Regions from separate parts of the Megasphaera sp. AF13-6AC genome, predicted to be linked through region 1. Evidence: riboswitches for the same ligand, from Rfam matches in the RefSeq annotation. Region 1 holds a riboswitch; each other region holds the start of a gene.

Region 1 (10,570 bases):
GGAAGAGGGGATTATGGCTTTTAAAATCGCAGCTCATGCCGCCGATATAGCCAGAGGTATTCGAGGTGCCAGAGATAAGGATGATGCTATGGCGGATGCGCGTAAAAAGCTTGATTGGGAAGCTCAGTATGCGTTGGCCATGAATCCCGACAGAGCCCGCCGCATCCGAGAAAGCAGAGCTCCGGAGAAAGATCACGAAGATACGTGCAGTATGTGCGGCAAGTTCTGCGCCGTTCGCAGTATGAACAAGGCTTTAAATGACGAATTTATTGATATCATATAGATTGAATAGGGAAAGAAATTTCGCAAGTATTTATGATATATCATATCAGTTAGATAATAGGCGATTAAGATTAGATAGCTTATAATCATAATACAATAAAATATTATTAAGAATTATCATCATCTATTGACAGCCAATCGTATACTCTATTATACTTATAACTGTAATTGAAATACGTTATCAAAATTAAAAGCTTGTATATCCGAAGGGGAGATGGTTATGAGCGTAGTAATCGTTGGCGGTAATGACTGTATGGTATGTAGATACAAGAATATTTGCAAAAAATATTCGTATAAGGCAAAGGTATTTACTCAAGTACCGAGTGATTTTAAGTCCAAAATCGGTTCACCCGACTTGGTGGTTCTCTTTACCAGCACTGTAAGCCATAGTATGGTACGTTGTGCCGTTAAGGAAGCACAACGTAAAAATGTGGAAGTCATTCGTTCTCACACCAGCAGTGCCAACGCGCTTGTTTCCATTTTGGAAGAACGGGCCGAGCGATGTGTCGGTTAATATTTATTATTCAGATTTGTACGGGCCACGTCCTTTAACGATATAGAGTGTCGGCGTTTTTTATGCTATAGTTAAGAAAAGGAGGTAGGTCTTTATGGATTTTATATATGAACCTGAACGAATTATCGTAAAAAATGAAGAAAATAAGATAGTGGGAGAAATCGATTTTCCCTTGCAAGCTGACGGTAACTATGTAATCACCCACACCTTTGTGGATGATTCACTTAGAGGTCAAGGTATGGCCGGTAAGTTAGTTCAGGCTGCAGCCGATTACATTGAAAAGCAGGGAAAGAAGACGGGAGCTACCTGTTCTTATGCTCAAGTCTGGGCAAAACGTCACGAAAAAGAATACGGCCACGTCTTTACGGAATAAGAAAAAGTCCTTCACTGTTAAGTGAAGGACTTTTTCTTATTTACTCAACTCATCATGCTTTTTAGGCGTTACGACGTAGGTTGTCTGATGATCGAAAATAACGTATCCGGGTACGGAGTGAGGCGGCTTTTTTACATGTTTAATCATGGTGCTGTCTACTTCTACTTTCGAGTCGTCTCTTCCCGTACTGTACCAAGCGGCACACTCAGCCGCAGTTTGCAGTTGCTTGTTCGTCGGCTCATCTTGACCGCAGGACAAGATAACATGAGATCCGGGGCGATTTTTAACGTGAAACCAGTAATCGAAGGGCTTGGCTTTTTTTGTAGTCAGAAAATCGTTTTGTCGGTTGTTTCTTCCGATAAATATGTTCGCGCCGTCGCAATGTAAGGTCAGTATTTTTTGTGCAAATTCTTTTTTTAATTTATCTTTTCCGCTTGCCGGAAGCATACCGGCTACACGCATTTCCGCCTTGATATCAGCCAACTCATCCTTAGTTTCTATAGTTTGCAAAGCATATTCCAAGGATTCTATATAGTTGAGCTCTGCGGCATTATCCGCTTGTAATTGAGCGGACATTTGTTTACGGTTGCGCAGTTTTGCATATTTTTTATAGTATTTATTGGCATTGTCGGTTACGGAAAGAGCCGGATTCAACGGAATAGTAACGTCTTCCATCGTTTCGGATAATAAATTTCGGACCGTTAGAGATGATTGATGAGCCGGACGGTCATAAGCGTGAATCATTAAAAGGTCGCCGTACAACTTATAGGTGTCCATCTTATCCGTTTCTTTCAGTTCGGAGTTAATACGTCGGATTTTTCGGCGCTGTCGGTCCGCCGCCTTAGCGGCCTTTTTTTTCAGCTCTTCCTGCTCACCGCTTAGGCTGGCCGCCGTATCCTGAAATTCTTTTAAATAATCTTGAATATAGTCATAGTGACGTCTCGGTAAATGTGCCAAACTTTTCAGCTCGGCAGGAAAGAGGATTTCCTTTTTTTTATCCGTGTAGACGAAGGCTCCCTTTAATCCCTGAACATCCTTACCAAGCTGTATAACGGCTGAAAACCAGTCATTTTTTTCTTCTGTCGTCAAAGTTGACGTGAGTATGTTTATATCAATACCCGTGCGGTTCGACAATTCATTTAAAACGACCGTACTCATACCGTTAAAACGTTTCAGCATCCAAGTGCGTAAGTCTTCGTCAGAATCACCCGTATTGGCCATTTCCGTCAATTCATGAACGGAAAAGTCAAAGGGATTCATGCGCATGAAGTTGGGGGGAAACTCATAGGGCTGTTTCGGATATATGGTTCGCAAAGCCTGCTTATCCTTGTGAGTCTTTATGAGTGCTTCCAAAATCATACCGTCTTCCGTAAAAATAACATTACTATACTTGCCCATAAGTTCGACATGCATTTTGCGAGTTACCAATTGTCCCGACATATTGAGTACATCAATATTTACATCGATGATACGATCGAGATGAAGCTGAGTTATAGAGGCAATGCGACCGTTTTCATAATATTTGCGTAAAAACATGGCCAGTCCTGTCGGCACATCCGGCGTAGGCGGTTGGTTATCACTCAGAAAAAGTCGCGGTGAACCGTCGAGTGTAATAATCAGGTGATAGAGCGACTTGTCGTTGAAAACCCGAAAATACAACCCTCGACCGTTCAGTTGATAAATTTTAGTTATTTGTCCGCCTGTCAGGGCTTGTGATAATTCTTCGACAGCACTGTGCAAGGTAATTCCGTCAAGATTCATGGTGTATCTCCTTATTGTCTTTCCGTCTTTCTTAGCTATTATAGGCGATGCAACAGATTTCGTACAGGCAAGTTCTCATTTTTTCTATCTTATTGACAGTCGGGAGTGACGGGATTAGGATACATGTATACATATACGGCATTATTGAAGGAGGTTTACATATGCGCAGTATGACAGGATTCGGGAGCGGCACGTATAGTGATGAAAAGTTTAGTATTACTGTGGAAATAAAAGCCGTAAATCAACGATTTGCGGAGTTTAATATTCGCATTCCCAGAACGTATGCGGCTCTTGAAGAACGAGTGCGACGCCAATTAAAGGATGTTATACATCGCGGTAAAACGGATGTTTTTGTAACTGTAACAGAATTATCTAAAGAGACTCCCGCCATTCGTATCGATTTTGCGGCTTTAGAAGCGGGGAAACAGGCGTTAACGGAGGTTAAGAACCGTATTTTTTCGGAAGGAGAAGCTACTTTTGCAGAAACGTCGGCTCTTATGAGCGATTGGTTCGTAACGGAGGAACAACCGACCGATACGGAAGTCGTATGGCCTAAAATACAAGCGGCTGCTGCCAAGGCCCTGACGGCCTTAACGATTATGCGCGAACGAGAAGGGAAAAATATAGAACTGGATTTGTCGGAACGCGCCGCCAAGGCGGAAGAATACATCAATTTTATCGACAATCACCGCGCAGATCTCAGTGAAGCTTACGGGCAACGATTGCATAAAAGGATTGCCAAACTATTGGAAGAAACGGGGACAAATGTGGATGAATCACGTATTCTTCAGGAGATTGCCGTCTTTGCCGATAAATCCGACGTAACGGAAGAAGTTGTACGTTTTAAGAGCCATGTGTTACAATTAAAAAAGTTATTGACAGAAACGACCGATGTAGGCCGTTCTCTTGATTTTCTTCTTCAGGAAATGAATAGAGAGACCAATACAATCGGCTCCAAAATACAGGATTTGACGATAACCGATGCGGTTCTTCGCTTAAAAAACGAACTGGAAAAGATTCGTGAACAAATTCAAAATATTGAATGACAGGTGAACATATGAAGACGGAATTTCTGAATATCGGTTTCGGCAACATGGTTTCAGCCGGCAAAATCGTAGCTCTTATAAGCCCCGAATCGGCGCCTGTGAAACGGATGATTCAAGATGCCCGGGATGAACACGTATTGGTGGATGCTACTTGCGGCCGAAAGACGCGATCTGTTTTGGTAATGGAGCGGGGGCAAATCGTTTTGTCGGCTTTGCAGACTGAAACGATTGCCCATAGAATGGGTGCTTTTCGCGGAAATGAACTATCGTTACAGGAAGAAGAAAATGGGGGTGACGTCCATGAAGACTAAGGGTATGTTACTGGTCGTGTCCGGACCGTCCGGAGCCGGAAAAGGCACTATTTGTGACGCCTTGAGGTGCCACTTTCCCCATATGGACTATTCCGTATCCATGACCACGCGCGCTCCGAGAGAAGGAGAAAAAGACGGCGTCAATTATTTTTTTACGGATAATGACAGTTTTGAAAAGCTATTGGAAAAAGACGCCTTTTTAGAATATGCCAAGGTCTATGACCATTATTACGGAACGCCTAAAGACTATGTATTTAATCGCATGGATGAAGGACACCATGTCATGTTGGAAATAGATATTCAGGGAGCTATGCAGATTAAAAAGGTCTATCCCGATGCCGTGTGTATCTATATAGTTCCACCCAGTCTGGAAATTTTATCGCGGCGGCTGCACAATCGCCGAACCGATTCGGATGAAGTGATACAAAAGCGCCTCGATAAAGCACGTACCGAACTGGACTGGATTGATAAGTACGATTATTTAATTGTTAACGATGACCTGGAGACTGCCGTCAGCAAGGCGAAAGCCGTCATTACGGCAGAAGCGTGTCGTTCACGACGAAATAGCGGGATTATAGAAAATTTAAAAAAAATGTATACGTTACAATAGGAGAGTGTAATTATGTTAATTCAACCGACGCTGGAATCATTAATGAAAAAAGTGGACAGTAAATATACACTGGTTACCTTAGCGGCAAAAAGAGCCAGAGAGTTGACGGACGGTGATGCTCCGTTTGTAGATGTAAATACAAATAAGGTTGTTTCCGTGGCTATGGAAGAAATTAATGAAGGCAAAATTAAATATGAAACACCTCAAGCAGGTATAAAATAAAGCGAGGGTGACTTCTCATGTCTTTGCGAGACAAGCATGTCCTACTTATCATAAGCGGCGGCATAGCTGCTTATAAGACGGCTATTATTGCCAGTACGTTACGCAAGCAGGGTGCTCAGGTTAAATGCGTTATGACAAAGCATGCGACGGAATTTATTACGCCTTTAACGTTGCGTGAGATTTCGGGCAATCCCGTAGCCGTTTCTATGTTCGCCGACGTACCGGAGTTTCATGTAGAGCATATCGCCTTGGCCGAATGGGCTCACGTAGTCCTTGTAGCACCGGCAACAGCCAATATTATCGGTAAAGCGGCCAACGGTGTTGCCGACGATATGGCGACAACCGTATTAATGGCTACGACGGCACCTGTAATGGTCTGTCCCGCCATGAACACGAATATGTGGAACAACAAAATCGTTCAAAGGAATGTACAAATCCTGAAAGATTGCGGTTATACGATTATGCAGCCCGATTCGGGAGTGTTAGCGTGCGGGACTGTCGGTGCCGGCCGTTTGCCCGCTCCGGAACGTATTATAGAAGCGCTTGAATATGTAGCAGATGAACGAAAAGAGTTGTGCGGGCAAAAGGTCATCGTCACTGCCGGCGGTACGCGCGAAGCCCTGGACCCGGTGCGTTATATAGGAAATCATTCCAGCGGGCGCATGGGATTCGCCATTGCCAGGGCGGCAGCCAAATGCGGTGCCGACGTAACTTTGGTAGCGGCTCCTACAGACCTTGTGACCCCCTTTAAGGTCAATCGTGTCGATGTCATGACGACAGGAGAGATGAAAGAGGCCGTAGATCGCTTATATGATGATGCGAATATTGTTATTAAGGCTGCCGCCGTCGCTGACTACAGGCCGGCAGTGCGGGCACAGCAGAAAATTAAAAAGAACGATGACAAATTAACGCTGAATCTTGTTAAAAATGACGACATTCTTTTTTCCTTGGGACAACGTAAGGGAAATCGTATACTTGTAGGTTTTGCCGCAGAAACGACGGATGTTATCAAATACGGCAAGGGCAAGGTGGCTAAAAAGAATCTGGATATGCTCGTAGCTAACGATATAACGGCGGAAGGTGCAGGCTTTAAGGGTACTACCAATATAGGTGCCTTTATTTACCCCGACGGGACGGTAGAAGAACAGCCGCTGATGAGCAAGGATGAATTGGCTGAAAGAATCATAGATCGAGTCATTGACATATACAACAAAAAGAATCTGTAGAGAAGAAGCGGAATTTCGAGTGAAAAGCTCGAAATTTCGCCTTTTTTCAAATGTTGTAAAAATTTATATTTACCCTTGCAATTTTTTGTGACCTACTTTATAATTGTTATCAGTCAAAACAACATATAGTTCCATCAAGAGTCGGCGGAGGGAATGGCCCTGTGATGCCGCAGCAACCTTCTACTTGGAAAAGGTGCTAAGTCCAACAGCCGTAAGGCCGAAAGATGGGTAGTTATCCCCTCTTTTGTAGAGGGATTTTTTTATTTATGAAACAGGAGGTTTATACGAATGGCAAAAAACCGCGAATTTTTTACATCCGAATCGGTAACGGAAGGCCATCCCGATAAAATGGCTGACCAAATTTCCGACGGTATTTTGGACGCCATCTTAGCTCAAGATACAAATGCCCGCGTGGCTTGCGAAACCTTGGTAACAACCGGGTTAGTCCATGTTGTAGGGGAAATATCGACAAGTTGTTATGTTGATATTCCTAAAATTATTCGAGAAACGGTGCGCGACATCGGTTATACTCGTGCTAAATACGGTTTCGACTGCGATACTTGCGGTGTTTTAGTATCTTTAGACGAACAATCATCCGATATTGCCATGGGTGTTGATGAAGCTAAAGAAGCCAAAGATGCAAAAGGCGGTGACAAAGACGAATTCGACGCTATCGGCGCCGGTGATCAGGGTCTCATGTTCGGGTATGCTACGAATGAAACGGAAGAATACATGCCGTTACCTATTTCCTTGGCACACAGACTGTCTCGCCAATTGACGAAGGTTCGCAAAGACGGTACACTTACCTATTTGCGTCCCGACGGCAAAACACAGGTTACGGTCGAATATGATGACGGTAAACCCGTACATGTGGATACCATTGTTATTTCCGCACAACACAGTCCGGAAGTAACCCGTGAGCAAATTGAAAAAGACTTGATTGAATTTGTCATTAAACCCGTCTTGGCTGACGGATTATTTGATGAAAATACGAAACTCTTTATCAATCCGACCGGTCGCTTTGTTATCGGCGGTCCCCAAGGGGATGCCGGTTTAACGGGACGTAAAATCATTGTCGATACATACGGCGGCATGGCACGTCACGGCGGCGGTGCTTTCTCCGGTAAGGATCCCACGAAGGTAGACCGTTCCGCTGCTTATGCGGCTCGTTACGTTGCCAAGAATATCGTCGCTGCCGGCTTGGCTGATAAATGTGAACTCCAGTTGGCCTATGCCATCGGTGTAGCACATCCCGTCTCTATTCGCGTAGAAACTTTCGGTACCGGAAAGTGCGATCACGATAAGGTAGTTGAACTGATTCGCAAACACTTCGATTTGCGTCCTGCCGGCATTATTAAGATGCTCGATTTGCAACGTCCTATATACAAACAAACGGCTGCATACGGTCACTTCGGCCGCAACGATCTCGATTTACCGTGGGAAAAAACGGATAAAGCCGAAATCCTTCGCAAAGAAGCCGGTTTATAAGTTCTTACATTCGGGGGGGACCGTTTCAGGTCTCCCCCTTTTCAGGAGCCTGTATGATTGCTCATGTCATCATTAATATAACAGCCAAAGGGCTGCAAAAAACTTTTACATACTTAGTTCCGGATAGTTTGAAAGAGCGTATTGTTATCGGAGCTCGTGTTCTGGTCCCCTTCGGCACTCGAAGGGAAGAGGGTATCGTAGTTTCTACAGAAGATGAACTCACACAAATTCCAGAATTTAAACTAAAGCCCATTCAGGCTGTTTTATCTGTTCAACCAGGAAAACAGGATGAAATTATGGCGACCGCCTTATGGATCAGTCAATATTATGTCTGCAACCTGGCTGATGCACTACGTCTTTTTTTCATTGAAAAACACGGTATAGCCTATGATTACGAAGTGAAACTTCGTGCCGAAGCGGATATTCCTGCGGCGTTAACGGAAGCGGAACGACAAGTTTTATCCTCCGTATCGGATCGGAAGGAGCATAGAGAAAGGGACCTGTTGTGCCGAGTGGATCCGCAAGCCTTGGATTCCTTGGTAAATAAGGGGATTTTATTGAGGTCTGAACGAGTTTTAAATAAGATAGGGCCTAAGACAAAAAAATGGTTGCGATTCATAAAAACGGACGTTGACAAAATATTGGCTCGTAAAAAACAACAGGCCCGATTATTGTCTTTTTTGGAAGAGAAAAAGGAAGCATCCTTTGATACTTTAATGGAAGCCGGTTACGGAAGAGTCGTAATCAATCATTTAAGCGAGACGGATTTTGTCGAAGTCTTTTACAGAGAAAAAGAGACGGTTTACCTGCCTACTGCCGCCGAAAAAGATGAAAAATGGACCTTAACGGCAGAGCAGGAAGCCGCCGTGCAGGCTGTAGAAACCGATGCGACAAGCCGGACTTGGGTCATGCGCGGCGTTACGGGTAGCGGTAAAACGGAAGTGTACATGCGGCTTGCCGAAAAAATAATTCGCAAGGGCAAGCAGGTTCTTCTTCTGGTCCCCGAAATAGCCTTAACCGGACAAATTGTGCGTCGCTTTACGGCACGTTTTGCCAACGAGGTGACGGTTATGCATAGTCAATTGTCCAAGGGCGAACGGGAAAACAATCGCCGCCGTATGGCAACGGGTGAGAGTGCCGTTTGTATCGGAGCTCGCTCTGCCGTATTTACTCCCTTTGCCGATTTGGGATTGGTCATAATCGATGAAGAACACGACAGTTCGTATAAGCAAGATGAGACCCCTCGTTATCATGCCGTAGAAGTGGCAAGAAAACGTGCTTCTTATTACAAAGCTCCGGTTATATTGGGCAGTGCTACCCCGTCTGTAAATGATTATGAAAAAGCCCTTAAGGGAGAATACGGTTTAATCGAACTGAAGCATCGCGTCCTCAATCGTCCTTTACCGGAAGTAGAAGTTGTCGATATGCGCCAAGAATTGGAAATGCAAAATTACGGCGTTCTTTCGGAAAAATTGAAAGACTTGTTAAAAGCTACGTTGGCGACAAAGCGACAGGCTATTGTCTTGTTAAATCGAAGAGGATTTTCCACCTTCGTCATGTGTCGAAAATGCGGTTATGTCGTTAAATGTAAAACCTGCGATGTACCGATGGTATACCATAAGCAGTCGGAACACCTGCGGTGTCACTATTGTGAGGCTGTAGCGGATATTCCCGAACGCTGTCCTCAGTGCGGCAGTAAATATATCAAGTTTTTCGGTGCCGGCACGGAACGGGTAGAAGCGGAGATTCGAGAGCTCTTTCCGCAGGCACGTGTCGTACGACTGGATCAGGACACGACGGTTCGTAAAAACAGCGGTGACACCATTATCGAAGCCTTTAGACGGCATGAATACGATATTTTATTGGGGACTCAAATGGTCGCTAAGGGCCATGATTTTCCCGACGTAGCAGCTGTCGGCATTTTGGCGGCCGACAGTTTACTGAACTTACCGGCCTATTGGGCAGGCGAGCGAACGTTCCAACTCTTGACGCAAGCAGCCGGACGCGCAGGCAGAGACCGTACTCCGGGTAAAGTAGTCATGCAAACTTACGCCCCCGATCACTATGTAATAAAGCACAGCAAGAATCAGGACTATGAGGGATTCTTTAAAGAAGAAATCGAATTTCGACGGGAATTGGCATATCCCCCCTTCGGTAAATTGGTGAAGATTACCATTATTGATGAAGATGAAAAGGATTTATGGCGTCGAGGCAATGATCTGTATGAACGACTGAATCTGTATGCAAAATCGGAAGGTGCGGGCGACTTGGAAATCATCGGTCCTTATGTAGATATTATTAAGAAAATACGCAATAAATTCCGTATTGTTATCTTAATACGAGCTCTCAATCCTGCCCCCGTTAAAGCCTTTATACACAAGGATAAGGCTTTTTGGAAGCGCGGTGTTTTAATTGATGCGGATCCAAATTTTTAAACCTCGCCGCTGTACGCTCCTACTGGTATTGTCCCCTTAAATGGGATATAATAAGGGAACATCCATGCAATCAATAGAATGGAACAGAAATAAGGAGTTTGCTTGTATGTCAGCATTACGAATAGTAAAAGACGGAGCTCCCGTTTTAAAGAAAACGGCAGCTCCTGTTAAAACGATAACCAAACGCGTTAAACGTCTTCTTGATGATATGGCGGAAACCATGTATTCAGCCGAAGGCGTCGGTTTGGCTGCGCCTCAAGTCAACGAGTCCCTGCAAATCGTGGTTCTTGATGACGGCAACG
Region 2 (10,570 bases), on a different contig from region 1:
CGGATTGGAAGATCTCAGTATTTCGCGTACATCCTTTGATTGGGGTATTAAGGTACCTTGGGATCCGAAGCATGTTGTTTATGTCTGGTTTGATGCTTTGGCTAATTACCTGACAGCGGCCGGGTATTTGGAAGACCCGGAAAACTTTGATAAATTTTGGCCGGCATCCTTGCATTTAGTGGGCAAAGAAATCGTGCGATTCCATACGATTATTTGGCCCATTATGCTCATGAGTTGCGGACTTCCTTTGCCGAAGAAAGTATTCGGGCACGGCTGGCTTATTGTAGACGGCACGAAGATGAGTAAATCATTGGGGAATGTTGTCGATCCCGTCCCCTTGATTGAACGGTACGGGGCGGATGCATTGCGCTACTATTTGCTGAAAGAAGTTCGGTTGGGACAGGACGGGAATTTCTCCTTGCCTACTTTTATTAATCGTATAAACGCTGACTTAGCCAATGATTTGGGTAACTTATTGCAACGTACCTTGGCTATGGTCGAAAAATATGAAGACGGAGTCGTTGCCGGTCCGACGGATAAAGAAGCGGTCGATGACGAATTGGCGGCGTTGGCGGTCGAAACGGTTCGCAAGTTCGAAGCCGAAATGGACGATATGAAAATTGATGACGCTTTAAATGATATTTGGGGTCTTATCAGACGAAGCAATAAGTATATTGATGAAACCGTGCCGTGGGTTTTGGCTAAAGATGCCGACTGCGTAGGACGATTGCGTACAGTTTTATACAACTTAATGGAATCGTTACGGATTATTTCCGTTCTTGTCAGTCCTGTTATTCCTGCCAGTGCGGAAAACATGTGGACGCAACTCGGCTTGAAGAATTTTAAAGAGGTTAAGCTTTCAGATGTGGCTGTATGGGGAGGCTACCCGGTAGGCACACATACAGCTAAAGGAGAAGCTCTTTTCCCGCGTTATGACTTGGCGGAAGAAGTGGCGGAAGCTCCCGTTGATGAAAAGGCGGCTGTCGATGTAGTACCTGCAGCCAAAGAACCGCTTAAGCCCGAAATCGATATCGATACATTCGGAAAAACGGATTTGCGCGTCGGTATTGTTTTGGCTTGTGAAAAGGTGCCTAAGACATCAAAATTGTTGAAGTTGCAAATTGATTTGGGCACAGAACAGCGGCAAATTGTCAGCGGCATTGCCAAGTATTACAAACCGGAAGATATGGTAGGTAAACATGTCATCGTCGTTACGAACTTAAAGCCGGCTACTCTTTGCGGAGTTGAATCTTACGGTATGCTATTGGCCGCTTCAGACGGCAACGATAATTTACAAATTATCTTTGCCGACTCCATGGCGGCAGGAAGTCGAGTACGCTAATGCTCTTTGATACACATTGCCACATTAACGATGAAGCCTATAAAGATGATCGTGCGGAAATGATGGCACGGGCATTTGAAGCCGGGGTAGGTTGTATGGTTTGCCCCGGCACGGGCGTGGACACATCGGCTTCGGCGATTGAATTAGCCCGCGTTTATGATGAGGTTTACGCAGCTGTAGGATATCATCCTGAAGAGGCTGCGGCTGCGACGGACGAAGGGTTTGCGCAGATGAGGTCATGGCTTTGTCAGGAACCCAAGGTGGTGGCTATCGGCGAGGTCGGCTTGGATTACCATTGGCCCGAACCGTCTCGACAGATACAACAGAATGTTTTCATTGAACAGGTCAAGATGGCAGCGGAACTGGATATTCCTTTAATTATTCATGACCGGGAGGCACACGGTGATACGGTAGATATTTTACGTAAGTACGGAAAGGGTTGTCGCGGTGTTTTTCACTGCTATTCCGGTAGCTATGAAATGGCTAAAGAATTGATAAACATGGGTTTCTATCTCGGTTTCGGCGGTACGACGGTATTTCCTAAATCGTTAAAATTAAAGGATATTGTTGCACGCCTGCCGGAAGACCGAATTCTGATAGAAACGGATTGTCCGTATTTGACGCCGCCGCCGTATCGGGGTAAACGTAATGAACCGGCTTATGTCCGTTTTGTAGCTGATGAAATTGCCGTGTTGAGGGGAACGGACAGTGCACATATCCGAAAGATGACGTGGGAGAACGGGAAGCGGCTTTTCGGACTTTTGTAGAGGGAAGGTATGAAAAAGAAAGATGTAAAAATTACAATCATCGATTCCCTCGGCCACAAAGGGTGTCATAGAGGGCATCGTGTAGGGGATACGTTCAGCTATGATAAGGACCGGGGACGTATTTGTCCTATGGCCATGCATGTCGCCTTTCCGTATATAGATATTTTGAGGTACGGAGGAGCCATACCGGATCAACCGGAAGGAACAGCTGTATTTTGTTGTCCCGATGTGGACGTTATTCACGTGTTTAAATTAGAACTTGAATCGAATAAATAATAAATTGACGGCGGAGGCTGAGTTCCTCCGCCGTATTATATTTGTAAAACACAATACGTAAAAATGTAATAAATACTTGCAAAAAAGTAATAGTAGGGCGTAAAATGAACGTACAGAGACGTGAGACATAAAGCGAAAATCTTTGGTAAAAGAAGGCGGTTTTATGTTGGATTTCAGGATGTACACGTTTTTGAGCGTCTGTCGTCACATGAACTTTACGCATGCGGCGTCAGAGCTCCATCTTACCCAACCGGCGGTGACGCAACAGATTCACTGGCTTGAACGCTACTACCGAACTAAACTTTTTTCGTATAACGGGAAAAAGTTGCGCCTTACCGGTGCGGGAAGATTACTCCGTATGGCGGCAAAAAACGTATATCATGACGATACGGTTGTGAAGCGGCAGATTGAGCAATTCCGAACGCATAGTCGCAGTTTGTTGCTCGGCGTGACGCCGACTGTTTCGGAGCATGATATAGGGGGTAAGCTTATCGAGTTTTTGCACCGATCCGGGAAAAAAGGAATTTCAGTTCGTATAGATACGACGGAAGAACTGACAAAGGCCCTGGAAGTGGGTTTTCTGGATTTTGCCGTTGTCGACGGGCCGGTGGAGGGGGACGGAATCGACAGCATGGCTTTCCATACGGAAAGACTGATTTTATGTTGCGGTAAAAGTTATGATATAGATAAAAGTATCGACTTGGAAGAGTTAAAAAGACATAAGCTCTTACTTTGCGGCAGTCACCTGGGGTCGCGACGGTTATTTGAGCAGTGCCTGGAGGAGCAACGGCTTACGTTGGAATCGTCTTTTAGGTATATTGATTTAGGGACCGATGAGATTGTAAAGCGATTTGCTTACGGAAACTGCGGAGTTGCCGTTGTTTATGAAGGAGTCGTCCATGAGGACTTGCGGGCCCGGCGGTTACGACGCATCCGGGTTGTGGGGATTACCGGTAAGGATTCATTCTCTTTGGTTTGGAAGGAGTCGCGTATGAGTCGAGAAGAAATTATGCGTATATATCAGGGGTATTCGGACTGCGTATGTTGATGAAGTTTGTAAAACAGGAAAACCGCTGTACGGGGGAAATCCGTATAGCGGTTTCTTTATGTGTAAGTCTAGTCAGAGTTTTTGTAAAACTCTTTGAAGAATTCAACCCACATGCGAGTGGGATGAGAGAGAAAGCCCTTGCTTTTCCAAACCATGGCCAAGGTCCACGTAATTTGGGGATCTATAAGGGGAACGGTTACCAGACGAGTCGGGTCCAGTCTTTTACAGATTGATTCGGGCAGCAAGGCAATACCCATTTGAGTATGTACCATTTCGCCCATAAAGTCCCAGTGACTGGTTTGCCCGACAATGTTCGGACGCGCCGATATTTTTTGATAAAATGAACGAACATAAGAATAAAGAGAGAAGCTTTCAGGATAGTAAATCAGCGGTTCGTCTTTAATTTCCTGTAAGGTAATTCCCTTTTTCTTAGCCAGCGGATGATCGGGCCAGAGTACGACACGTAAATATTCCTGATCGAAAATAAAGAAGTCGTAGGGAGTATCCGCATTAATCGGCAAGGCTACGAAGCCCGCCTGAATGAGGCCGTTATCAATAGAGGAAATAACATCGTGTGAGCCGACTTCAGCCAGTTCCACCTTGATGTCCGGGAATTTTTCGGAAAAATGGTGGATAAACGGAGAAATAAAAGTAGAGCCGATCATAGGCGGTACCCCGATGGAAACAGTTCCGGAATTGAATTGGTGAGGTGATCCCAGCTCGTCGCTGATTTGTGCCAACTGCTCGATTACCGATTCCACTTTGGGAAGGAGATAGGCGCCGATTTCCGTTAACTCCACGTGCTTTCCCGTTCGGTTAAACAGCTGTACTTGCCAGTAGTTTTCCAGGGCCTTGATGCCTTTACTGATAGAAGGCTGGCTGATGTGGAGAGAATGAGATGCTTTGGTAAAGCTTTTTTTGTGAGCTACTTCAATAAAGTAGGTTAATTGGAACAAATCCATGGACGAATGCCTCGTTTCTAAAATGTTACATTTATACCTAATTTCTTAAAATATTATGCTTATACATAGTACCATATTTCATAAGAGAATAGAACAAGAAAATGGCTTTGTCTATATTTATTTTGAACAAAATTGTATAATGTTATAACCGACGGGAAAGGGGGAAGTTTTGTGGTCAGACGATGGATTATGCACGTCGATATGGATGCTTTCTATGCGTCCGTAGAACAACGGGATAATCCCGAACTTCGCGGTCGTCCCGTCATTGTAGGCGGTACAAGTGATCGCGGTGTTGTTGCCACGGCTTCCTATGAAGCACGAGCTTACGGTGTTCATTCCGCACTGGGCACAAAGAAGGCCAGACAATTATGTCCCGACGGGATCTTTTTGCCTCCGCGGATTGCCTATTACCGTACTATTTCCCGTCAAATCAGGAAGATATTCGAAGGGTATTCACCGTATATAGAGCCGCTTTCTTTAGATGAAGCATTTTTAGATATATCGGGGTTGTATGGATATTATAAGGATGTTTTGGAAGTCGGGCGGGCTGTAAAGAAGGACATTAAAGAACAGACCGGTCTTGTTGCATCGGCCGGTATCGGACCGAATAAATTTCTGGCTAAGCTTGCATCCGATTTGGACAAACCCGACGGATTGGTCTGTATTCCTTATGGAAAAGAAGAGGAATTGTTAGCACCTTTACCTATTCGTAAGATTTGGGGTGTCGGCAAGGTAACAGAAAATCGCCTTTTGGCTGCCGGGTACGATACAATAGGCAGTATTGCGGCTGCCTCTCCCGATAAGTTGCGCCCTCTTGTAGGTAATCAGGCTGAGCGGCTTTATGAATTGGCTCACGGAAGAGATTACAGACGAGTTGAAACGGCTCAGCAGGTGAAATCGATAGGTAATGAACAAACATATGAAAATGACTTGGTCTTACAGGAAGATGTGGATCGGCAGTTACGTCTCTTGGCTGAAGAAGTAGCACATCGCTTGCGTAAACACGGGTTGATGGGGCGTACAATAACTTTGAAAATACGGTATAATGATTTTACGACAGAGACGAGGTCGGAGTCGTCTGAATCTATAGGTCTTTATACAGAAGAACAGCTTTATTTTTCCGCACGAAAGTTATATGCTAAGAAGATAAGAAAGGGTTCTGTACGGTTACTGGGGATTACGGTCAGTAAATTGCAGACCGCCATTATCCAGGACTCTCTCTTTGCGAAAGACCCGACAACCCAAAAACGGTTAGCTGATGAAAAGGTAACGACGGCTATCGATAAATTACAGGAACGATTCGGAAAACGTGCTGTTATGAAAGGTTTTTTGTGGGAAGCGGAAAGTAGTGTCAAAGAAGTGAAAGAAAAGGAGTAATGATATATGGCAATGTTTAAAGTGGCGGCACATACCGGTGCCGATAACCAGGGCTGGATCGGGTATGATGAAGAAACGAAGGAAATAACGGTCTGTCTTCAAGATGAGGCTTTAAAAAAAGCGGCTTATGAATATTTATCTACGCCGAAAGTACTGAAACGGTTCACCGGGCTTACAGAATTTGAAGAAATATCAGGCATGCCGAATGATAGTTTAGATATGTTCAAACTTGCATTGGGTAAAATTTGGGAGGCGACAACCGTATATATTGACTGGAGTCGTCCGGTTGAGTAGAACTTATACACAGGTTATGCACATTGTTGAGAAAATTATGTGCATAACTTTTTTTGTGCCTAAAACAAGCTGTTTTTAGGCCGTGTACATTGGTAACACTTTAAATAAAATGTGGATAAATCTAAAATGATAAGGATATGAAATAAAAATATCATCATATAAATAGCATAAATAAGCCGTTTTATTTCACTTCCTTTTATTTGAGGTAATGTGTATAAATTTCTTTGCAATGGGGATGGTTGGTGTGAATGCGCAGTAATAACTGAAAAGAAAATCAACCTTTGCGCTTAAAACTAAGATGTAAACAGGCACGGATCCCCGTATTATCCACAGAAAGGGCAGATAGATCATACTGTGAATCGAACATGTATTTTATTGACAAGTAAGGGCGATTCCTGTATGATTTCAATCAAATAAAATAATCATCCAGAGCAGCCGAGGGACTGGCCCGTTGAAGCTGCGGCAACCTTCCGACAGGAAAGGTGCCAACTCCAGCGTTACTTGAGGGTGACGACAGATGATATGGCCTGTAATGAATGCGTCATCTGTCAAGATGACGTTTTTTATATGCCGTTGGAAGGAAGGAGTCGGAGGACATGAATGACAGCCGTATTAAGCATAAATCGGTTACAGTCAAAGACGTGCTGATTTTGGGGTTTGCTTTTTTTGCTACATATTTTGGCGCGGGGAATCTTATTTTTCCGCCACAACTGGGGTTTGTCAGCGGGTCCTCTTACGGGCCGGCATTGGCAGGACTGACGTTGTCGGGAATTTTATTACCTATTTTTGCCCTTCTTATTATTTCCCGATATGGTGATGTACGCCGTATTACGGAGAGGGTCGGCCCTTATACCTATAATATTTTGCTTACCTTATTGATGATTGTTTGTATTTTCGTATCTATTCCCCGGACGTGTGCTACGGCTATTCAGTTAGGAATACAGGGAAACTTTTCTAATATTCCTTTTATTCCCGGAGTCGTTCTTTATTTCTTACTTTCTTATTGGATTACGTCGGATGAAACGAGTGTACTTGATAAGGTAGGCAAATTCTTGACTCCTTTGTTAGCCTTGATTCTAATGGTTATCGGAGTGTTAGGAGTAGTAGCCCCCATTGGAACTCCCGCAGAGCCGACCGTAACCAACTCCTTTACCAATGCTTTTTTGGGCGGTTATAATACGGGAGATGTTTTGGTCAGTTTTATTATGGCGTCTTTGTTTATACAGTCCGTTGAGAACAAAGGGTATGTTGAAAGTCGGGAACGTAATCGCATGATGTTTTATTGCGGTGCCGTATCGGTTATTTTGTTATTTATTATTTACGGCAGCCTCTTGTTTATGGGGGCTTGTGTAAGTGCCGATGTATCGGCGGATACGGGCCGTGCAGAGCTTTTAGTTTTGGTTATTAAGCGTGTCGGCGGGGCTGTTATGTTGCCCATGGGTGTAGCCGTTATCCTTGCGTGTTTAACGACTGCTGTCGGACAGATTGCGGCTGTTGCCGATTTCTTCCGTACGGCGTCAAATAATCGTGTGAGCTATAAGGCCGTTGCTATTACGACCTGTATACTTTCGGCATTGACGGCTCTTCTCGGCGTGGACGGTATTGTCGAATATATCGGTTGGATTTTCGGTGTCAGTTATCCGCCGGTTTTGGCACTTATGGTATTGGGAACGTTCGCCTCTTTTATTTCTTATAATGAAGCTTATAAAGGAGCTATTTATGCTGTTACAGCCTATGCACTTGTAGAAGCGTTACCCGGACTTAGTGGTCTGGAAGCAGCAAAATCCATCGTTTCCGCCATGCCTTTGTCGGCAGTCGGATTTGGTTGGGTTACTCCGTTTGTAGTCGGTCTTATTGTCGGAAGTGTTGTAGGTCATATGAGACGACAGAATGTATAAATGCATGCATAAAAAAGAAGGTTTCTCTTATGTTGAACTGCACCCCAAAAATTGGACACAATTTTTGGAGGTGCAGTTTTTTATGTCAAAATATTCAAAAGAAGTAAAAGAAAAGGCTATTTATCTTTCTGAAAAAGGATGGAATTCTTTTAGCATTGCTAAAGAACTTGGGATTCCAGAAAGTACTGTAAATGGGTGGTTACTTAAATTTAAGATTAATCATAATATAAATAGAAAAATGGTTAAACGGGTATTTTCAGCAGACTTCAAACGTAAAGTTATTGAAACCAGATGGAAAAATAAGTTATCCTTTAAGGAAGTAGCAGAACATTTTAATTTAGATAATCCTAGCCTAATCGCATCATGGCAAAAAAGATACTTAGATGAAGGAATCTCAGGATTACAACCTAAACCTAAAGGTAGACTATCTATGAAACCGAAAAAACTAATACCACCCACAAAAGATCAAAGTATTAAATCAGACAAAGAACGGATAAAAGAACTAGAAGCTGAAATCGCTCGGTTGAAGTATGAAATGTCTTTTTACGATGACTTTATGAAAGAAATGCGTGAAATTGCTAAACCCAATAGAGCTGTAAAAAAAAAGCACAAACAATTGCCATCGAAAGATTAAGAAAAATATATCCCCTTCAGTTTATGCTCGAGTACTTTGGCATTAGTCGTAGTACATATTATGCACGCTTAGCTAGCATAAAAAAGGGAGACAAATATGCAGAGGAACGAGAAGCTATTCGCACACTTGTGGCGATGAATAAAGGACGTTATGGGTATCGCCGAATTACAATAGCATTGCATAAATTAGGCATTCATATAAATCATAAAGTCGTAATGCGTATTATGAAGGAGGAAAACTTAACATGTAAAGTTCGCCTAAAGAAATACCGCTCATATAGAGGTAGTGAAGGAAAAATCGCTCCCAATATGATTAAGCGAAACTTTACCGCAACAAAGCCTGATCAAAAATGGACCACAGACATTACTGAATTCCACTTGTTTGGGCGTAAAGTCTATTTATCACCAATCTTAGATATGTATAATGGTGAAATTGTATCTTATGAAATATCAGAACGACCTGTATTAACACAGGTGTTATCTATGCTGGATAAAGCCTTTAAGAATAGACCCAATAGCAAAGGCTGCATCTTACATTCAGATCAAGGATGGCAGTACCAGCATAGTACTTATCAAGAAATATTAAAAAATCACGCTATTATTCAAAGTATGTCCCGTAAAGGAAATTGTTTGGATAATAGCGTGATGGAAAACTTCTTTGGCTTGTTGAAGTCAGAGTTATTATATTTAGAAAAGTTTGCTTCCTATGAAGATTTTATCAGCAAATTAAAGGATTATATTCATTATTACAATACAAAACGCATTAAGCTCAAATTAAAAGGAATGAGTCCGGTAGAATACCGAACTCATTCCCAAAAAGTAGCTTAATTATATCTGTCCAAGAAAATGGGTGCAGATCATGTAAAGAGAAACCTTCTTTTTAGTTTCTAATTATTCGTTGTAGCCGCGAGGTATTCAGCCGTATCGGACAAGTAATTAACCGCGTACGATTCAATATCACCCTTATCCACATGGGCGGCAAATTGCGGATCAATAGGCAACTTGGCTACGTGAGGAATTTCGTACTTTTTAGCGGCTTCGTCTACATGGCTCTTGCCGAAGATTGAATGTCTCTTATGACAGTCGGGACATTCAAAATAGCTCATGTTTTCTACGATACCGAGTACGGGGACCTTCATGAGATCCGACATGCGCAAAGCTTTTTCGACAATCATGGAAACCAGCTCCTGCGGTGATGTAACAACAATGATTCCGTCGATAGGCAAGGATTGGAAGACTGTTAAGGGTACATCACCGGTTCCGGGAGGCATGTCGACAAACATGTAATCAATATCTCCCCACAAGACATCCGTCCAAAACTGTTTAACCGCTCCACCGATAACGGGGCCTCGCCAAACAACCGGATCGGCAGCATTGTCGAGAAGTACATTCATGGACATAACCTTAATACCCGTTGAAGTTGTTACAGGAATAATGCCGCTTTCATCCCCTGAAGCACGTTCATTCAAACCGAAGGCCTGGGGGATAGAAGGGCCTGTAATATCAGCATCAAGAATCGCAGTTTTATACCCGTGTTTTTGCATTTGCACGGCTAAGAGAGAGGTTACTAAAGATTTGCCTACACCACCCTTGCCGCTGACAACAGCGATGACGTGTTTTACGTGCGTTCCTTCGTGCGGTTCTGCCAAAAGGCTTTGAGGAGCCTTCCGATCGGAACAGTTGCTGGCACAGCCGGAGCAACTGCTTTTTGTACAATTTTCGCTCATTTATATCAATCTCCTTTAGGTATATTACGGGAACTTTGCAGCCTTAGCGGCTACGTATTGCTAAGGGGGGAAATAATAGTATCCCTCTTATGAGCAGCCCTTATTCATTGAAGGATAACTTATGCAAACTTTCGACGGACAGATGTATAAAACCCGTGTTGTAGTCTTGCACCATACGGCATGGCTCATTCTTCTTGTGTCGAGATGGGGTAACATCCGTGAGAGAAGCGTCATGATAACCATGCG
Region 3 (10,570 bases), on a different contig from region 1:
AGTCGAGTATTACAGCCAGTGTCATGCCTGCCTTGGTACAGACGGATAGCGCCGTAGTGGCCGATGCCTTTATGGCCAAGTTGGCGGAACGGTTACAAATCGATGAAAACGCCGTGCGTAGCGAATATAATGCGTATGTACGTCGCCATCCCGAAGCGGGCCGACAGCCGGTAGTTATATCGACTAATGTAGTGAAACAAACCGAATCAGCTCGACGAGGTAGTACAACGGCCGTTGCGGAAGAAAATATTTTACGCAGTCTCTTGGAACATCCCGAGTCGTACGGTCGTATTGAAGATAAAATGGAAGCTTCTTATTTTGTCGACCCTGTGAGACGAAGTATCTTCGAAGAGATTCACAGACAGTATACACAGACGGGCGGCTATTCCGTATCGTCCGTACGTGAAGGCCTGTCTACTGAAGGGGAGGCGGAAACGGCAAGGATTCTTATGTCCGATGAAGTGCCCATGGATGAACAGGTATTACTGGATTATGTATTACGTTTTAAGTTGCAGGCTTTACAAAATGATTATAAAGAGCACAGCGCACGGGCGGCTGAATACAGCATTCGCAATGATTTGCGGTTGAAAGACGAGTTAGCGGCATGTAAGCGCTTGGGAGAAGAGATTAAAACATTAATCTCTTCGTCAGGGAAAGGAGCACACCACTTTGGCAGCTAATAAAGATAAAGAAAAAGATCTGGAAACAACGGAAGAAACTCTTACGGCGGAAACCGATAAACCGGCTAAGAAAAGCGGTACTAAGAAGGCTAAAAAGAGTACGGGTAAAAAGGCTTCGAAAGGAACGGGGAAGAAAAAGAGCGATAAAAAGCAAATTTCCGAAGAAGAACGGAAGGCTCAGATTTTAGAGAAAATTAACGAATTGACGGAAAAGGGAAAACAGCAGGGAAGTTTATCCTATTCGGAAATTATGAATGCCATGGGCGACTGTGACATGACGGCTGATGAAATGGACAGAATGTATGAACATTTCACGGATAACGGTGTAGATGTGCTCGGCGAATCGGAGCAACTGAATGAAAATGAAAGTTTAAATGATGATGCCGATGAAGAGTCGGAAAACGAAACGGTAAATGTAAATTTATCCGTACCTGAAGGCGTCAATATCGATGATCCCGTACGCATGTATTTGAAGGAAATCGGCCGAGTTCCCCTGCTGTCGGCAGAAGAAGAAATTATGTTGGCCAAGAGAATCGAAGCCGGCAGTGCCGAAGGGGCAACACCTGAAGAAGTAAGTGTCGGAAATATTGCCAAGAAGAAGCTGACAGATGCCAACCTGCGCCTTGTTGTCAGCATTGCCAAAAGATATGTGGGTCGCGGTATGCTGTTTTTGGATTTAATTCAAGAAGGTAACCTGGGACTGTTGAAAGCTGTTGAAAAATTCGATTATAGTAAGGGCTACAAGTTCAGTACTTATGCTACGTGGTGGATTCGCCAGGCCATTACGCGTGCCATTGCCGACCAAGCACGTACCATCCGCATTCCCGTACATATGGTGGAAACGATTAATAAGCTTATACGCATTTCGCGCCAGTTGTTACAGGATAAGGGCAGAGAACCGTTGCCGGAAGAAATTGCGGAAAAGATGGGCGTACCGGTTGAACGTGTCAGAGAAATCATGAAAATCGCTCAAGAACCGGTATCATTGGAAACTCCTATCGGTGAAGAAGAAGACTCGCATTTGGGAGACTTCATTGAAGATCAGGAAGCCATAGCCCCTGATGACGCGGCTTCCTTTATCTTACTGAAAGAACAGATAGAAGATGTGTTCTCGTGTCTTACGGATAGAGAACGAAAGGTCCTTTACTTACGTTTCGGCTTGAAGGACGGCAGACCGAGAACCCTTGAAGAAGTGGGTCAACATTTTAACGTTACGCGTGAACGTATTCGCCAGATTGAAGGCAAGGCGCTCAGTAAATTGCGTAACTGGGGCAAGCGCGAAAAAATTAAAGACTTTTTATAAGATATAAGAGATGAAAAGAAGAGACCCGTGTCCGCACGGGCCTCTTCTTTGTGTTTACACTGAAATTTAGCGTTTATTTGTTTTACGAGAAAGGAAATCGCCGAAGGCTTGAATGGCGTTGACGCCTATGATTAAGATGACAATAGTCGCCAACATGACGTCCGTACGGAATCGCTGGTAGCCGTAACGAATGGCAATGTCCCCCAAACCGCCGCCGCCGACGGCACCGGCCATGGCGGAAGAACCGATAAGGCTGACGATAAGAACCGTAATGTTGTTGATAATAGTAGGCAAAGCTTCGGGTAACAAGACTTTGCGAATAATTTGAAAGGGAGTAGCGCCCATGGATTGAGCCGCCTCAATGAGACCGTAGTCGATGTCGCGTACGGACGTTTCGACCAAACGGCTGAGGAATGGAATGGCGACAATCGTCAAGGGAACGCAAGCCGCCAAGGTACCGATGGAGGTGCCGGCTACCAGTTTGGTAAAGGGAATGATGGCAACCATGAGAATGATAAAGGGCACGGAACGAATGATGTTGACAATCGTGCCGAAGACTCGGTTAATCGGTGCATTCTCAAGGATATGCCCCTTGTCTGTCGTAACCAAAAGAATGCCCAAGGGGATACCGATGCCGGTAGCAATGATTCCCGAAACGGCAACCATGAATATTGTTTCTTCTACGCCTTGTAATAAGAGTTTAACGATTTCCGGGGACATAGCCGAGGACCTCACTTTCTACGGGTAAGCTTTTAATATAATCAAAGGCCTTTACTTGATTTTCCAAGGAGCCGATAATAGTAAAAATCAGGTAGCCGAAGGGAATGTTTTGAATATAATCGATATTTCCGTACAAAATACTGATATCCGCATCGGAATGACGAATTACATTGGCAATGAGGGGATCGTTCGTAACTTGCCCCTTAAAGCGAACACGAATGAGCATATTGCGGCCTTCTTCGGGTTGATCCGTTACGCCCAGGCGTGTAATGCCTTGGGGGACTTCCGTGTTAATAACGGACTTAACGAATTCCTGCATTGTTTCCGATTGGGGATCCGTGAAAATATCGACAACAGAACCGCACTCTTTAATGTATCCGCCTTCAATAACGGCAACGCGGTCACAAATATCTTTAACAACCGCCATTTCATGAGTGATAAGGATAATCGTGATTTTTAAGCGTTTATTAATATCTTTTAAAAGCTCTAAAATAGAGGTCGTAGTTTGCGGATCCAAGGCGGAAGTGGCTTCATCGCATAAGAGAATTTTAGGATCGCTGGCCAATGCACGGGCGATACCCACCCGTTGTTTTTGTCCGCCTGAAAGCTGGGAAGGATAGTTGAACTTTCTGTCACTTAAACCGACGAGTTCTAAAAGCCCTTCCACCTTATTGGCAATAATGTCCTTCGGGGTGCATGTCAATTCCAAGGGGAAGGCGATATTGTCGAAAACGGTACGTGATGAAAGAAGATTGAAGTGTTGGAAAATCATACCGATAGATTTTCTTTCCTGGCGCAACTGGCTGTCGGAAAGGGACGTCATATCACGGTCATCAATAATAATATGGCCGCTTGTCGGTCTTTCAAGCATGTTAATGCAACGCACGAGGGTCGATTTACCGGCACCGCTTTTGCCGATAATACCGAAGATTTCTCCGGCCTTAATATTCAGGTCGATGCCTCTTAAAGCATTAACCTTCGTTTTAGTACCGTATACTTTGGTAACATTTTTTAAGGTTATCATGAAGGTCGCTCCTTTACGGGGATATAGCTAAATAAAGATAATAAAAAAGCCGTCAACAGGTGACGGCAGTACGTACATACGGCACTCATCTGTCGGAAATCCGCTGGACTTGGCACCTTCCCTTGCGGGGGTTGCCGCAGCATCATAGGGCCAGTCCCTCTGCTGCTCTGGATGAACGGCTATTTAATTACGGATTTGATAGTAGCATGAATTCCGCAACGTTGTCAACGAAAGATTGACAAAAATAAAATATTAAAATTAAGGGAAAAAGAAGGATTTCGGAAACTTATGTCGAATATTATAATTAAGAAGACAAAGAAACGAGTCTTCAGAAAGGATGGGATGTATTATGGCAACAAGTGTACGCGGTAAGAACCTTGAAATAACGGCGGCATTAAAGGATTATGTGCTGAAACACGAAAAGAAAATCATGAAATATTTCGATACTGATGTGACCTTACAGGCCATGCTTTCCGTCGAAAAAGAAAGAAAGATTGCGGAACTTACCCTGAGGGTAGACGGAGTCGTTCTGCGTGTCGTAGAAACGGGCGAAGATATGTATGCAGCCATTGATATCGTATTTGATAAGATGGTGCGGCAGATTCATAAATATAAGACCAAACTGGCCCGGCGCATTAAGGACGGGTCCTTCAAGCCGACCCTTGTCACGGAATCTCCCGAATCGGATGAAGCCTTTGAAGTTGTAAGAACGAAAACCTTTACTCCCCAACCCATGGATGTGGAAGAAGCCATCTTACAGATGAACTTGGTAGGACATGATTTCTTCGTATTTTTAAATGCCGACACGGATAAAATAAGCGTTGTTTACAAGAGAAAACACGGAAAGTACGGATTAATCGAGCCGGAAGCTTAAACATATGATTACAAAAGTGTAAAATAATATCCAATCCCCCTTGTCAAAGTTAAAATGACAAGGGGGATTTTTAATAAAAAAGTCTATAGAATCACGGTTGTTTATAAAATATACTAATTAATGGTTTGGCATATTTTTATCTTATTAATACTCAATTGACCGTCATATAGGCATGCAGTAAGATAATACCTGTTAAGTATAATACGCGTATAGTTGTTTTAAGAAAATTCTTTTTTGCAATACGGGAAGAAAAAGCTTAATAGAAGCTGTTCCGGAAGACCTACTATAAAGAAGAGATACTATTTTATGCGTATTCTACAATAATTACAAAGGAGTTGTCATATGTTTACACGTAGATTTTTAGCAGTATTGGCCCTGGGGGCAAGTCTTGTTTTTACGGCAGCCTGCGGTAACGGCGGCAATACGGCGAAGGAAAAGACGGATATTACCTTTTTCGGCTCGTCAACCTTGGCTCCGGTTGTCACTAAAGCGGGTACGGCTTTTACGGAACAGTACGGTAAATGGAACAAGGCGGACTCGTCTTTGCCCGATGCGGATATTGTAATTAACGTTACGTCCGGCGGTTCCGGTGCAGGCATTAAAGCACTGCTTGACGGTACGGCCGACTTCGGCTTGGTGGCCAGAGAAGTAAAGAGTAGCGAAAAAGAAAAAATAAAAAACTATCAGGAATACAAGGTGGGTATCGATGCATTGACCATTGCCGTCAACCCCAACAATCCCATTGCTAAAATTAAGGATAATTTGACGAGTGATCAAATAAAAAAGATTTTCTCCGGTGAATATAAGACTTGGAATGAAGTGGATCCGTCCCTGCCGGCAACGGAAATTGTCGTTGTAACGAGAGATTTGGGCGGCGGTGCTCATGAAGTATTCCAGGAAAAAATTATGGGGGATACGAAGGTTACGGATAAGGCCATCCAGGCTCCGTCCATGGGAGCTCTCGTAGCCAAAATTATTGAAAATGAAAATGCCGTAGGCTACGCTTCTTACGGGGTAGCTAAGCAAAATGAAGGAAAAATTTTTGCTTTAAAAGTTGACGGTGTCGCAGCTACACCGGAAACGATTGTTGACGGCTCGTACAAGATTCAGCGTCCGTTACTTATCGTCGGTAGCGGTGAACTTACAAAGGTTCAAAGGGCCTTTATGGACTATCTGCGTTCCGATGCGGGACAAAAGCTGATTGAAGCTATGGGATTTATTCCTGTAAAATAGGTTAAAAGAGAACGGACGATTTTCGTCCGTTCTCTCTCTTACGGGGGAGTGTATGAAAAAGAGTGAAAGATTCATTCAATACAGTGTGACGGCAGGGGCCTGGTTCGTCATCGGTCTTTTTGTCTTTTTATTCTTCTTCATATGTCATGAAGGATTGCCTGTAGGCGAAGAAACCGATTGGTTGACCTTCCTGCTTTCTCGCAACTGGAATCCCTTGGGAAATCCGCCTGAGTTGGGGATTTTTCCCATGATTTGCGGCAGCTTGTATGTATCCTTATTGGCCGTTTTGTTGGCAGTTCCCGTAGGTGCGGGATGCGCCCTGTTTCTTTCTTTTTTTGTATCTGCCCGTATACGAGACATACTCTTGGCTTTTATTGACATGTTGGCGGGAGTTCCTTCCGTTATTTTCGGGTTTATCGGTTTAACCGTTGTGGTGAATCGAATCGGTAGGATGTTTGAGTTGGCATCCGGCGAGTCTATACTGGCTGCCGCACTTGTCCTGGCCGTTATGTTGCTACCTTTTGTCGTATCTACTTGTGTCGAGTCTATCGGTGAGGTGCGTCGCTTGTACGAAGGCGCATCACTGGCGTTGGGAGCCGATATGATGTATTTTATACGCCGGCTTGTCTTACCTTATATGCAAAATGCCGTTATCGGTGCCTGGATATTATCCTTTGCACGGGCGGCGGGAGAAACGATGGCCGTCATGATGGTTATGGGGAATGCGGTCATTATGCCCGAGCTTTTGGGCAAGGGCGAATCCGTACCGTCTCTTATTGCCTTGGAGATGGGCAGTGCCGAGTACGGAAGTCTGCATTACAGTGCCTTATATGCTGCCGGTGCCGTACTCTTGTTTTTACTTCTCCTGTCCGGTCTTTTATTAAGAGTTGTACGACATAAGAAGAGGAGTTTCCGGGGATGTTAAAAAAGTTGCTTTCCCTCTATATTTGGATATGCGGATTATTGACAGTAGGAGTGACATTTTTCATCTTTTTGTACATCTTGGCCGAGGGTGAAGCGTACTTAAGTCCGTCCTTTATTCTTGATTTTCCTTCAGGGACACCGTTAGGAACGGCAGGCGGTATTTTTCCGGCCATTGTGGGCTCCCTGTTATCCGGCGCGGTAGCGGCCGTGTGTGCATCCTTAGGTGCGACACTCTTGACCGTGTGGGCTGTATTCATTTGCAAGAATAGACGATCATATGAGGTTTTTCGCTTTTGTACCGAGTGTGCTTCCGGTATACCGTCCGTCTTGTTAGGTCTTTTCGGGTACAGTATTTTTCTTATTCATTTAGATATACATAAGAGTGTGTTGACGGCGGGTATGACGTTGGGAATCATGATTATTCCTTTTATTACCGTCCGTTTGGAAAAAGTGTTTCGTGAATATCCTGTGGACCGCATCGAGGCTGCCAGAGCCTTAGGTATAGGAGATATGCATATTGTGGCTACCTTGGTTATAGGTACGAGAAAGCAGGAGTTCTTTTCAGCCGTAGCCTTGGCTACGGCCTATGCCATGGGAGCGGCGGCACCGGTCATGTTTACGGGCGCCGTCTTGTTTACAAGAAGGCTCCCGGGACTTACGGATCCCTTTATGTCCCTGCCTTACCATTTATATTTATTGGTAAGTGAGGGATACTCCGTGTCCTTGGCATACGGAACGGCATTCGTTCTTATAGTAATGCTTTTGATTGTTAATTGTATTTGCAGATTTGCATTAAAGCGGGGAAAATAATGAAGGCTCATATTCGTATAGAAGGCTTACGGGTAGGGACAAAGCATAAGGATATTTTAAAAGATATCGACTTAATCGTACCCGAGCGGGCCATAACGGCTATTATCGGTATGTCCGGATGCGGAAAATCCACGTTGTTGCATAGCCTGAATCAAACCCTGGGTGACGGCGTACGTATTCATGGCGGCAAGATTTTTTTAGACGACATGGATATATCCGGCATGGATGTGGGTGAGCTTCGGAAAAAAGTAGGGCTCATAGGGCAGCAGCCGACAGTCTTTCCTTTTTCTCTTATAAATAATATGCTTTATGCACTGAATTATCATCGTAAGGGAACGACGTTACAGCGGCGGGAAACAGCCGTTGAAGCTTTAAAAGCGGCGGGGCTGTATGATGAAGTCAAAGATATGTTGGACTCACCGGCCGGGTCTTTGTCGGGAGGCCAGCAGCAACGCTTATGCATAGCTCGTGCCTTGGCTTTGGATCCTCAGGTTTTATTACTTGATGAACCTTGTTCGGCTTTGGATATCAAAAGTACCTTGCGTATTGAAGAGACACTGAAAAAACTGAAAGACCGCTGTGCCGTTTTAATAGTGACGCACAATCTGTCACAGGCGAAGCGACTGGCCGACTATGTTGTCTATATGGAAAAGGGGCAAATCATAGAGCGACGTACCACTGAGGATTTGTTTTCTCATCCCGAACGAGAAGAAACAAAAACCTATTTGAGTTATATTCAATAAGTGTGCGAAGGGGAGCGTACCTTTTCGCACCGTTATTTAAAGGAACCCGACACAATGCAAAAGGTGTTCCTTGTTTATGTAAAGGGGGATTTAAAATGGTAAAAGTAAATGCAGTCGGAATGGCATGCCCGTTACCCGTGATTGAAACACGTAAGGCTTTAAGAACGGAAGATGTCGTAGAAACGACGGTAGATAACAAAATCGCTACGGAAAACTTGCGCAAAATGGCGGCGGAACTCGGCTATGCTTATGAATTAAAAGAAGAAAGTGCCGATCGTTTTGTCGTAACCGTTACCAAGACTGAAGGCGAACAAGCGGTTCAAGTACCTGCAGCGGATAAGTATACGGATGAATATATTGTCGTCATCGATTCGCCTACCATGGGTAAAGGCGATGAACAGTTGGGTAAGAATCTGATGAAAGGATTCATTTATTCTTTGACGGAACAAGATGTGCTGCCGCGCCGCATTATTTTCTATAACGGCGGGGTACCTCTTATTACTAAAGACTCGGAAGTATTGGAAGATTTGCAAAAGATGGCGGCTGCCGGAACGGAAATCTTCGGCTGCGGTGCCTGCCTCAACTTCTACGGCCTGACCGAGAAGGTCGCCGTAGGAGAAGTTACGAATATGTATGCCATTGTTGAGATGATGCGTAAGGCTTATCGCATCATTAAACCGTAATGACTACGGAACGTTATGGCGTAGCCCTGCTGAAAAACACGCGCGATGCCATGGTCATAGAAGAAAGGGCTAAAAAAGAGGGCTTGGCAGTACGCATTATACCGACACCTTCTAAAATATATGCCAGTTGCGGCTTTTCATTAAAGTACGAATTGAATGAAGAAGGAGCTTTAAAAACGCTTTTGGAAGAAGAAATGCTTTCCTGTGACGGCTTTTACCATGCTGAAAAAGAAGGCTTGTCCGTTACATACCGTGAAGTATAAAATAGAACGGTACACTCTATTACAGTAGAAAGTTGGTGCCCATAGTGAAAGAAAAACGGAATGTATTGGCCTCTCTTCCGAAGGTGGACGTGTTTTTGAGTCGTTCCGATATGACGGCCTTAGCCGACTCGTACTCACCCCTTCTTGTAAAAGACGCTTTGCAAAAGGTGTTGGCCACAATAAGAGCGGATGTTTTAAATAAAAAGATAACGGACGTGCCTGCTGATGAAGAAGTGGCCGCTCTCGTATCAAAGCAGATCAAAGATCGCGAGGCCTTTCGCCTGCGCCGCGTCATCAATGCGACGGGTACGGTGTTGCATACGAATTTGGGGCGTTCCGTCTTGAGTGAATCCGTATGCCTGCATGTGGCGGCCGTAGCCGGGTATTACTCTAACCTGGAGTATGATATTGCTCAAGGCCAACGAGGTTCACGCTATTCTCATTTGACGGATATGCTCAGAGAACTTACGGGTGCGGAAGACGTTCTTGTCGTCAATAACAACGCAGCGGCCGTTATGCTGGCCTTAAATACGCTGATAAAGGGAAAAGAAGTGGTTATTTCCCGTGGCGAATTGGTCGAAATCGGCGGTAAGTTTCGTATTCCTCAGGTTATTGAGCATAGCGGCGGTCATATTTGTGAGGTCGGGACGACCAATAAGACGCACTTGTCCGATTATGCCGGGGCCATCGGAGAGGAAACGGGAGCTCTTATGAAGGTGCACACCAGTAATTACCACATAGTGGGATTTACGGAAAGCGTACCTATGGAAGACATGTCCAAACTGGCTCATGATCACGGGTTACCGTTAATTAACGACTTGGGCAGCGGCCTTTTAATCGACATGACTCGTTTCGGCTTGCCTTATGAACCTACTGTAAAGGAAGCGATTGCCAAAGGGTGTGATATTGTAACCTTCAGCGGTGATAAGCTCTTGGGCGGTCCTCAGGCGGGAATTATTGTAGGTAAAAAAGAATATATTGAGGCGATGAAAAAGAATCAACTTCTCAGGGCTTTGCGCGTCGATAAGATGACTATTGCCGCTTTAGAAGCGACTTTTCGCTCCTATTTGGATGAAGAACGGGCCATTCGGGATATTCCCGTCTTGCAAATGTTGGCCCTGACCAAGGACGAAGCACAAGAAAAGTGCGGTCGTTTTATTCGCGTTCTTGAAGAAGAACAGCTTCCCGTTCGTTGGAAGGTGGAAGAAGTGACGGACATGGTCGGCGGCGGTTCTTATCCCGAGTATAATATGCCCGGCTATGCCGTAGCCTTGGACATCGACGGGATGACGGCGGCGGAGGCGGAAAAGCGT

Evidence for each region. A riboswitch is a leader RNA that binds a small molecule or an ion and turns the genes downstream of it on or off. The one in region 1 is predicted to bind S-adenosylmethionine.
Region 2: it holds a riboswitch for S-adenosylmethionine, as region 1 does, so the genes downstream of both, PGX78_RS00840 (branched-chain amino acid transport system II carrier protein) here and metK (methionine adenosyltransferase) in region 1, are expected to answer to the same signal.
Region 3: it holds a riboswitch for S-adenosylmethionine, as region 1 does, so the genes downstream of both, PGX78_RS02015 (methionine ABC transporter ATP-binding protein) here and metK (methionine adenosyltransferase) in region 1, are expected to answer to the same signal.

Annotation. Positions count from the first base shown of each region.
Region 1 is NZ_JAQCUN010000004.1:14,607-25,176, forward strand. Features, by position in the region: gene thiC (phosphomethylpyrimidine synthase ThiC) at 1-283, shown strand, start outside; gene PGX78_RS00595 (DUF2325 domain-containing protein) at 503-796, shown strand; gene PGX78_RS00600 (GNAT family N-acetyltransferase) at 891-1,169, shown strand; gene PGX78_RS00605 (Rqc2 family fibronectin-binding protein) at 1,206-2,930, opposite strand; gene PGX78_RS00610 (YicC/YloC family endoribonuclease) at 3,092-3,976, shown strand; gene PGX78_RS00615 (DUF370 domain-containing protein) at 3,988-4,287, shown strand; gene gmk (guanylate kinase) at 4,277-4,897, shown strand; gene rpoZ (DNA-directed RNA polymerase subunit omega) at 4,910-5,119, shown strand; gene coaBC (bifunctional phosphopantothenoylcysteine decarboxylase/phosphopantothenate--cysteine ligase CoaBC) at 5,137-6,345, shown strand; SAM riboswitch class I at 6,474-6,576, shown strand; gene metK (methionine adenosyltransferase) at 6,634-7,833, shown strand; gene priA (primosomal protein N') at 7,887-10,268, shown strand; gene def (peptide deformylase) at 10,375-10,570, shown strand, end outside.
Region 2 is NZ_JAQCUN010000006.1:2,644-13,213, reverse strand. Features, by position in the region: gene metG (methionine--tRNA ligase) at 1-1,342, shown strand, start outside; gene PGX78_RS00870 (TatD family hydrolase) at 1,342-2,109, shown strand; gene PGX78_RS00865 (TIGR04076 family protein) at 2,119-2,385, shown strand; gene PGX78_RS00860 (LysR family transcriptional regulator) at 2,576-3,433, shown strand; gene PGX78_RS00855 (LysR substrate-binding domain-containing protein) at 3,502-4,395, opposite strand; gene PGX78_RS00850 (DNA polymerase IV) at 4,567-5,772, shown strand; gene PGX78_RS00845 (hypothetical protein) at 5,779-6,066, shown strand; SAM riboswitch class I at 6,486-6,590, shown strand; gene PGX78_RS00840 (branched-chain amino acid transport system II carrier protein) at 6,663-7,964, shown strand; gene PGX78_RS00835 (helix-turn-helix domain-containing protein) at 7,969-8,598, shown strand; gene PGX78_RS00830 (IS3 family transposase) at 8,622-9,425, shown strand; gene PGX78_RS00825 (Mrp/NBP35 family ATP-binding protein) at 9,485-10,324, opposite strand.
Region 3 is NZ_JAQCUN010000016.1:6,030-16,599, reverse strand. Features, by position in the region: gene dnaG (DNA primase) at 1-680, shown strand, start outside; gene rpoD (RNA polymerase sigma factor RpoD) at 670-1,983, shown strand; gene PGX78_RS02020 (methionine ABC transporter permease) at 2,050-2,703, opposite strand; gene PGX78_RS02015 (methionine ABC transporter ATP-binding protein) at 2,684-3,727, opposite strand; SAM riboswitch class I at 3,810-3,905, opposite strand; gene hpf (ribosome hibernation-promoting factor, HPF/YfiA family) at 4,077-4,601, shown strand; gene PGX78_RS02005 (phosphate ABC transporter substrate-binding protein) at 4,944-5,834, shown strand; gene pstC (phosphate ABC transporter permease subunit PstC) at 5,887-6,759, shown strand; gene PGX78_RS01995 (ABC transporter permease subunit) at 6,753-7,568, shown strand; gene PGX78_RS01990 (phosphate ABC transporter ATP-binding protein) at 7,568-8,311, shown strand; gene yedF (sulfurtransferase-like selenium metabolism protein YedF) at 8,407-8,994, shown strand; gene PGX78_RS01980 (DUF3343 domain-containing protein) at 8,994-9,257, shown strand; gene selA (L-seryl-tRNA(Sec) selenium transferase) at 9,302-10,570, shown strand, end outside.